DNA from 2 places in the Vibrio sp. Isolate22 genome. Region 2 is predicted to be linked to the other one. Evidence: riboswitches for the same ligand, from Rfam matches in the RefSeq annotation. Region 2 holds a riboswitch; the other holds the start of a gene.

Region 1 (4,859 bases), on a different contig from region 2:
TCGGTAAGTACCCAGCTATTCTTGACCACGAAGAGGTGGGCGAAGAGGCAAAACGTTTATTCAAAGATGCGAACGAGTTACTGGATCGTGTAGAGAAAGAGAAGTTACTTGAAGCCCGTGGTATGTGCGCGATGTTCCCAGCCAACAGTGTTGGTGATGACATTGAGGTGTATACCGACGAGTCTCGTACTGAAGTTCTAAAAGTTCTGCATAATCTTCGCCAGCAGACTGAGAAGCCTAAAGGCTTTAACTACTGTTTGTCAGATTACATCGCTCCAAAAGAAAGCGGCAAAGCAGACTGGATTGGTGGTTTTGCTGTGACAGGTGGTATTGGTGAGCGTGAGCTAGCGGATGAATATAAGGCCAATGGTGATGACTATAATGCCATCATGATTCAGGCTGTGGCTGACCGACTAGCGGAAGCGTTTGCTGAATACCTACACCAAGAGGTACGAAAGGACATTTGGGGTTACGCTCCAGATGAAGACTTATCTAACGATGATCTTATTCGAGAGAAATACCAAGGTATTCGTCCTGCTCCTGGTTATCCTGCTTGTCCTGAGCATACAGAGAAGGGCACGTTGTGGGAGTTGATGGATGTTGAGAAGACCATTGATATGTCACTGACGTCTAGCTACGCGATGTGGCCAGGTGCTTCAGTTTCTGGGATGTACTTCTCTCACCCAGATTCTCGATACTTTGCGATTGCTCAGATTCAACAAGATCAAGTAGACAGCTATGCTGACCGTAAAGGTTGGGATATGTTGGAAGCTGAGAGATGGCTAGGTCCAAATATTAACTAGTTATTAAATCAGCGAGTTAGTCGTTAAATTCGAAAGGAAAAGGGTTGCTTAATTGCAACCCTTTTTGTATCTGTGCTTTGAACGTTGAACTCTTATTAATTCACTATCGCTTTATTCGAATAGCTCTTGATGCAGCTTTTGAATCGCCTGTTTAGAGACTGACTCATTGAGCAGGAAGCATAAGTTATGAGGGCTTGCTCCGTAACAAATCATGCGCAGGTTGAAATCTTCAAGGGTGCTGAATACTTGCTTAGCGTAGCCTTTACTTTCACTCATGTTATTACCAATCAATGCCACCAAACATAGGTCATGTTCTACATTGACTGAACACAGTTCTTCTAGCTCAAGACGTGCTGCTTCTGGTAATTCAGGAGCACCACCAGATGTATCAGTTTGATCTAGGGTGAGTGAAACACTGATCTCCGAGGTAGTGATAAGATCGACGGAGATCTTATGTTTAGCAAGGATCTCAAATACTTTTGCAAGGAAACCGTAAGCATGGAACATATTAGCGCTACGTAGTGTAACCATGGTTTGGTTGCAGCGAAGGGCCAGGGCTCTGAACAGTGGAGAGCTTTCCACCTGTTGACGGATCCAAGTTCCACCTAGTTCTGGTGCTTTTGAAGAGCTGACAAACACCGGAATTTGGTGACGTAATGCCGGCACTAGCGTCGATGGGTGAAGGATCTTCGCTCCAAAGTTTGCCATCTCAGATGCTTCACTGAAGCTGATTTCTGGGATTGGAGAAGCTTTCGGTGCGATGCGAGGGTCGGTGGTGTAGATACCTGGAACGTCTGTCCAAATTTCTAAGCCAATCGCTTGTACTGACTCTGCAATAAGCGCTGCTGAGTAATCACTACCACCACGACCTAAGGTTGTTGTATTACCGTCATTATCTGCACCAATAAAGCCTTGTGTGACTACAACTTGTTGTTGGCACAGTGGAATCAGCTTCTCTTTCGCTAGCACTGAAATCTCTTCAAGCTGAGGTTCTGCTTTTCCGAAGTCATCATTGGTGCGCATCACTTCTCTTATATCGAAGCGAACCGCCGGTGTACCGCGTTCGCGAAGGATTTGAGCAAGAAGGTGTGTCGACATCAACTCACCACACGCAACTAAGTGATCGGTTAGCTTAGTGCTTATTTGAAATGATGCAGCCTCAGCTGCGCTCGCAATTTCATCAAGAATGGAGTGAACTTCTTTTTCGATGCTGATAGGGTCAGCAAGTTGGTCAAGAATTGCATTGTGGATGTCCGTCAACTGGGTCATTACTTCCTGACGGCGAGTTTTGTCTTGAACACCGTTTGCCAGTTCGACAAGTAAATTGGTTACACCTGAACACGCAGAACTTACGACTAACTTGGTATTTGAGTTGTTTTCAATAATGGCAGCACAACGGCTCATTGCTTCAAAGTTGGCAACACTTGTACCACCAAACTTAGCGACATTAAAAGAACCAGCTACATTAGATGCACTCACGATATATCTCCCACGACTTCCTAAAATAAAATTACGGTTGGGTAATCCAACGTCCAATGTTTTTCGAAGAGAGTTTTAGAGCAAAAAGAGAGGAATTATATGAATAGTAACCTCAGAAGCTCTTCACCATATAGATATGGTGACAGTTGCCGGGATTCAGCCCGCTCAACCGATAATAAAGGTCCTGCATCCTTTTATTATCTCGGCACTGCTCCCCATAAGTGCTTTGTATCGGAAATGCGGTTCCACAAAACACCTGCCTGGGCAGTGCTCCTCTTCTGCTAGATAGCCATTTCATTGAACGTGTTTGTGCTCACAATGTCAATTGGTAACTTGAGATAACTTAAAAATAATTTTAACAATTATGTGACAGTGGTTTGACCTCAAGACCTAAGGCTAATTGCTGACATGTTCGATTTGCTTTAGGGTGGAATATCGACACCATTAACGTAAGGGATTTACATGTCTAACTTCACAAATACTTCTACTATCGATAGCTTTTATCCACCACATCGAACGTTAATGGGGCCTGGACCTTCAGATATCTCACCTCAAGTGCTTCAAGCATTAAGTCGACCAACCATTGGTCACCTCGATCCACTTTTTATTACGATGATGGATGAGGTTAAACAGCTTCTTAAGTATGCCTTTCAGACAGAAAATGAGTTTACGATTGCTGTATCAGCACCAGGCAGTGCTGGTATGGAAACTTGTTTTGTTAACTTGATTGAGCCCGGTGAAAAGGTCATCGTTTGTCGAAATGGCGTGTTTGGTGAACGTATGCGAGAAAATGTAGTGCGCTGCGGTGGCGAAGCAATTCTTGTTGACGACGAATGGGGTAAGCCTGTATCTGTCGAAAAGGTACAGCAAGCATTATCAGAAAACCCAGACGCAGTCGCGGTTGCTTTTGTACATGCTGAGACCTCTACTGGTGCATTATCGGATGCTCAAGCTATCTCTGCGGTGGCTCGCCAGTTCGATGCATTGACGATTGTTGATGCTGTAACCTCACTGGGTGGTGTGCCACTGTTAGTGGACGAATGGCAGCTCGATGCGGTTTATTCTGGTAGTCAGAAATGCTTGTCTTGTGTTCCTGGTTTATCACCCGTAACTTTCTCTCAGCGTGCTGTTGATAAAATGAAAGCACGTCAGTCACCGGTACAAAGCTGGTTCTTGGATCAGAGCCTAGTATTAGGTTACTGGAGCGGTGAAGGTAAGCGTAGTTATCACCACACTGCACCAGTCAATAGTCTTTACGCGCTGCATGAGTCTCTCGTGCTACTGAAAAATGAAGGCTTAGATAATGCTTGGTCTCGTCATCACGCCATGCATCAAGAATTAAAAGAAGGTGTAGAAGCATTAGGGCTGAAGTTCGTTGTTGATGAAGAGAGCCGTTTACCACAGCTTAATGCTCTTTACTTCCCTGAAGGAATTGATGAAGCGAAAGTCAGATCACAGCTTTTAGAAGAGTATAACCTTGAGATTGGTGCTGGCCTTGGCTCTTTGGCTGGTAAGGCATGGCGTATTGGCTTGATGGGCTACGGTGCTCGTAAAGAGAATGTGGCGTTGTGTCTTAAAGCGCTGCAAGACGTACTTAAATAACCGAATTAGAATAGTTTCAAAGAAAAGCGCACGAGGATCGTGCGCTTTTTTGTTTGCTTTAAAGGTAATACTACGGGTTAAAATTGGCTACTGCTCTGCCGACGAGACGTTGTTTTCAGCTTGAGATATTTTCTTGTATTGAACCTGTGAAAAGTCTCTGTTTGGGAATAAAAACTTTGCTTCACTACGGATTTGTTGCGCTTTGCTCTCTTCCCCTAAACCTTGGTAAGCAAGGATCAGGTTGCTGTAGAACGCTGGTCTTGGTTTACTCTTTATGATCTCTAATGACCAATCAACATATGGCTGAATAAGGCTAGGATCACCTTTATAAAGACCAATGTTCAGGTAGGTGCTGTATATGTCCCAATCGTAGCGATCTTTCCAAACTACAGGGTTGGTGACTTGTTTGAGAATATCTGGGTTTTTAGGTTTAGATAGCTCAAATTTGGTCAGTACATAGTTGGTATGCAGTGCACTCAACATGTAAACACTCACTAGAATTGGTAACACTAAGCTAGTCACTCTAAATAGTGTTTTGCTGATGATGCTGAACGGCTGCTGATAATGACGTGAAGCACGCTGGTCTACCCAATAAATCAATATGATAAAGGTTATCCAGTGTATTGCCGAGTGATAGAACGGGTACTCTAACTGAGAGTGTAGAAGTATTGGTATGAATAGTGCCAGTAAAGCCAAGCGTGTTCCTTTGGCTGAGCTTGAGATCCGCGACAAAACTAATACTGCGGCAATCAATATTCCTATGATTGGTACAATACCGCCCTCAACTCCCCAGAATAGAAACTCATTGTGGGGGTGATCCATTGCTGGAAGCCCCGGATGATAGTTTGAATTGAGTTGATGCTGACGAGCGGTATACAGGGTGTACTCTGATTCAAATTTTCCGTAGCCGTAACCAGTAAATGGTTTCTCTACCAACATGTCTAATGTTTGCGGGAAGGTGTAAGCTCGAGGGCT
Region 2 (4,859 bases):
TTCTCACCGATAAAACCAAGGTCAACCACACCATCCATGATGAGACCTGGGATGTCGTCATCACGAACTAATAACAGGTCAATTGGCATATTTAGTGAATGAACGACTAGGCGCTCACCCATGATGTTAAATTTAACACCACATTTTTTTAGTAGGTCTTGGCACTCTTTACTTAGGCGACCTTTCTTTTGAATTGCGATTCTTAGGCGTTGTGTCTGCATTGCTGTATCCCTGTGCAAATATTTGAATTTGTTGATTATTTAAAAGCGCTAAAACTAAAAAACCCTCGGAAGACTCTGTCATCCCGAGGGTTTAAATCTAAATTCTTTTGACTTAACCTCCGGGAGTAACCTTGCTCCCGGGTATACGTAAATCTCCCCGAAAGACTAGATAGGGTGATGATGGTGATGAATGTTCATTACTAATTTACGCATACTTATCAGCTCTTAGGTTGTTTGCTGTCTTGTCTCCACACTAACCAAGGTAAGATCCTTTTTCAACCATTAATTCGAACTTTTTTCACGAAACTTAAAATTAAATTAACAGGCACAAAAAAGGGAGGCTAAAGCCTCCCTGATAGTTTACTGATTAACTTTCGTTTTTAGCTTTTGCATGTCGCTATTTTGCAGCGAGAAAAATAAGCCAGAGCGAAACACACAGCAACGAACGTTAGAGCTGCTGCGCTGAATGCGATACCGATAGAGGCTGTCATACCTAGGGTAATGAAGCCAATGCACGATACAAACGCTACTGCTAGCGCGTATGGAAGCTGTGTTGATACGTGGTCGATGTGGTTACAACGAGCACCTGTCGAAGACAAAATCGTTGTATCTGAAATCGGAGAACAGTGGTCACCAAATACCGCGCCCGCTAGAACCGCACTTAGCATAGGAAGAATCAGTGCGATATCCGATGCTGCCGCCATATCACCCGCGATAGGTAGCATGATGCCGAACGTACCCCATGAAGTACCGGTAGAGAAAGCCATGATGCCTGCAAGTAGGAACAGGATAACTGGTAGCCAGTGGTAATCAATGCTGCCTGTTACTAGAGAAGACAAGTACGTACCTGTTTTCATGTCACCGATTACAGAACCGATAGTCCAAGCGAACACAAGGATTAGGATAGCGCCAAACATAGAGCTTGCACCAATCCACATCGTTCTTGCGATGTCTGCCATAGATAGCTTCTGCTTAAATACCGTCGCTAAAGCAACAAGTAGGCCGATGATGCCACCGTAAACAAGAGACTTACCAACATCTGTATTTTCGAATGCACCAAGTAGGTTAAACGCTTGACCATCAGCCGCTAACGCTTGACCACCTGTGTAAAGCATCGCTGCAACCGTCGCTACGATCAATGAAACGATCGGCATGATTAGGTCAGAAACAGAACCATTCTCGCTCTCTTCGATATCTAGCTCTTCGTTTAAATCGTGAGCTTGTTGGCTGTCGTTGTCACCTTCAAAGCCACGACCTTGAGACGCTTCGATCTCATGATCGCGCATCTTACCAACATCTAGACCGAACCACGCCACTGCGAACACCATAAGAAGTGCAAATACCGCGTAGAAGTTCATTGGAATTAGACGAACGTAAGCGCCTAGAGCTGAATACTCAGTCACACCGTGTGTTACTAGGATGCCACCGATAATAGTAATAATGTAAGCACCCCAACTAGAAGCTGGCATGATCACACACATAGGAGCTGCAGTAGAATCAAGAATATAAGCTAGCTTAGCGCGAGATACGTAGAAACGGTCTGTTACAGGACGAGAGATTGCACCGACCGCCAAGCTGTTAAAGTAATCATCCACAAAGATGAATACGCCTAAGAAAGCTGCAAGCAGTTTAGAACCACGTTTGCTTTTAACGCGAGACTGAGCCCATTCAGCGAATGCGCGAGTACCACCAGACAGTGTTAATAGCGCCGTTGTCATTCCCAAGATAATTAGGAAAGCAATGATGCTCATGTTCCAAGTGTTGATACCGCCATCTTCAATGAAAACGCCAGATGCTTTAGTAAATACGTAGCTAGCGGCATTACCCACTGAGTAATCAGCAAGTAAGATAGCACCCATAACGATACCTACACCCAGAGAAACCAATACACGGCGGGTAACGATAGCAAGGCTCAAAGCCACAAGTGGCGGAAGCAAAGATAAAGGAGATGTTGCAAAATCTATTAAATTCATGATCTTCAAAAACCAGTTTTTTATTTGGCTAGAGATCTACTGCAGACAAACTTGATACGGATGACCAAGTTCATGTTGAACTAAGCGAAAGGGAAGTGAACACTTCACCCAACCCTACAGTAGCGCTCCATAGTTTAAAATTAAGACTATGGCAGTGTTGTACCTATTGAGCACAACCCCAGCAAATTGCTTAGATATACAATTTACTTCGGCAATTACACCTTTCATTCCCGTTCATTGGCATCACCCCAACGAAAACTACTTTTTATAATTGCACCTCTACGTGCGACAACATTATTAACCACTCAAACAATAGTTTAACAAATGATTAACCAAAGCATCGCATCAGGTAGCCGCAATTGTACCCATCAAGAGCAACAATGCAACATATCATTCCGAGAAAAGCGGCTTTTTATTTGTGAACTATTCAACTTAAGAATAGTCAACATAGTGTAACTACTCCACCAGTCACATATCAGCTTTTAAGATATTCTTAATATTTATTATAAATTCAATTGAGATGAGCATTGGCATTTTCAACTATTCATCTCACTTTTATATTTAAATATGTAATAGAAGAAATACTGTTTGTTTTATTCCCAAGCTCTGTTTATTATTAGGTAGATTATTTAGTTTACCTTGATGGAAAATATCATGTCTGAATTAACAAAAACTCTATTAAATATCCGTAGCCTTCGCGCATTCTCACGTGAATTAACTCTTGAGCAACTAGAAGAAGCGCTAGACAAGCTAACTATTGTTGTACAAGAGCGTCAAGAGTCTGAAGCTGAAGAACGTGCGGCTAAAGCAGCACAAGAAGCTAAACTTTCTGCTATTGCTGAGCAAATCGCAAAAGACGGAATTGATGTTGCTGATCTTATTGCTGCGCTTTCTGGCGAAGCAAAATCTAAAACAACAAAAGCGAAACGCGCTCCTCGCCCAGCTAAATACAAATACGTAGATGCGAACGGCGACGAGAAAACTTGGACAGGCCAAGGTCGTACACCTTCAGCTATCCAAGAACAACTAGATGCTGGTAAATCTCTAGAAGATTTCGCTATCTAAATGTTCAATTTGCATAGTGGGTGTCGCAATTACTGACTAAGCAATAGAATTAATATTTAAGTCGACTAAAGTATTATTTACGGCTTCAATATATTTAGAAACAAAAAGGCTCCTTTCGGAGCCTTTTTTATATTTTGTTACCCATAAATGTTCTTTATAAACATTGCTGCGCATTTGATAAACTTGTGCGCAGCGGATAAACAAAGTCTCTTATCTTTCCCAGTACGCTTCTTCTAGGCTATCTTCTCTTTCAGGAAGACCGCGAGATAAACGTGGAGAGTGCTGAACCAATACTTCATAGCTCGCACGGTTTGAATATTTACAAACTTGTGAGAAAGAAGAATACGTCAAGAATGAATGTTGGTGCTTACTTGAGTTTGGCACGTTTTCTTTGTGGTACTTATTCGCAGCCATATCATGTAATAAAGCAGATAAAGCCGCATCACCTGCACCATTGGTATTTTTGATCTTCTCAGGACCGCCCATATAAGGCGCAATATGTGAATAAACTTTAGTAGGGTTTTCACATAAATCTTTATGAGCAGGACGGCTAAATTCATAACGGTTAAATTCAGCAATTGAACCTGGGAGTAAAGGCAGTGATGTTTCACGTTTCGCTGCGTCTTCCGTGTAACCCGCCATAAATAGACCAACAGGACCAGCAGTACATAGTACTAGGTCTACCCAATCTAGCGCTTTGTCAGAAGCAGCGAGTGGATCGCTTTCACCAGTTAGGGCTTCGGCTTCGTCTTCATTCATTGCAACAACCGTTACGTGTTGCTCTAAGAAATCTTTCCAGAATTCAGGATCGTCTTGAATAACGAATTTCGTACCCAGAGTTAAAACAACAGGCACATCGTATTTCTTCGCGTATTCGATCGCTTTCATTGTTGCTTCAGGCATCGGGTCACCCGGCTTACAACGAACTAAATAAGCCGTTAATACTAAAGCAGAAGCACTTTTGAAAATCTTTTCAGGAATACTTTCTGGTTTTAGTTGGTTCATTTGCCCTTCGCTAATTGCGAAAGTACGCTCACCATCTTCAGTAATTAATGCAAAGCAGCGACCGATTGCGCCATCTACCCCTTGTAAATGGTTCAAGTCCATTCTGCTTGATGTATTACATAAATAGCGGTAACCATAGCTACCAATTTTAATATCCTGGCTCATTACGCCGAGTAGCGTTGAACGGTCATCCGCTAGTACTGAGTAATTGTGTAATGTATTACCGATAGTGCCACCAGCATATTCATTGGTAATTAGACACTGTTCTTTTAGTTCTTGATATAAAGACTCAGCCGCTTCATCAACGATAACCAGTGAGTGTCCCTTACTTAAACCGTACTTCTCAATAAGTTCAGAACTCACTTTTGCTTCAATATCCACCAAAGTTTGGTCAATACCGATAATATGAGTGCGTGACATTCTTTTACTGCTTTGAGCTTGGCTCACTAATGGGTCACGTGCGTGAACCGGAAAATAGTGCTTTGATTTACGTTGTCCAGGGAATTTCATAGGGCTAGTCTAAGTCAAGGGGAAATAGGTGGCGGATTCTACCGCGCTATATTTAACGCGGCAATCATTCAAACTATAGCAAACG

The links. Region 2 has a riboswitch for lysine ahead of L1D55_RS10645 (Na+/H+ antiporter NhaC family protein). Riboswitches for the same ligand answer to the same signal wherever they lie in the genome.
Region 1: linked by a shared signal. The riboswitch ahead of lysC (lysine-sensitive aspartokinase 3) and the one ahead of L1D55_RS10645 (Na+/H+ antiporter NhaC family protein) in region 2 are both predicted to bind lysine.

What each region holds. Positions count from the first base shown of each region.
Region 1 covers NZ_JAKEUW010000014.1:5,690-10,548, forward strand. Annotated here, with positions in the region: gene metH (methionine synthase) at 1-803, shown strand, start outside; gene lysC (lysine-sensitive aspartokinase 3) at 915-2,282, opposite strand; lysine riboswitch at 2,391-2,568, opposite strand; gene L1D55_RS10105 (alanine--glyoxylate aminotransferase family protein) at 2,745-3,884, shown strand; gene L1D55_RS10110 (PglL family O-oligosaccharyltransferase) at 3,972-4,859, opposite strand, start outside.
Region 2 covers NZ_JAKEUW010000015.1:30,123-34,981, reverse strand. Annotated here, with positions in the region: gene hisG (ATP phosphoribosyltransferase) at 1-221, opposite strand, end outside; His leader region at 275-411, opposite strand; gene L1D55_RS10645 (Na+/H+ antiporter NhaC family protein) at 602-2,194, opposite strand; lysine riboswitch at 2,307-2,484, opposite strand; gene L1D55_RS10640 (H-NS family nucleoid-associated regulatory protein) at 2,849-3,259, shown strand; gene L1D55_RS10635 (inosine/guanosine kinase) at 3,470-4,774, opposite strand.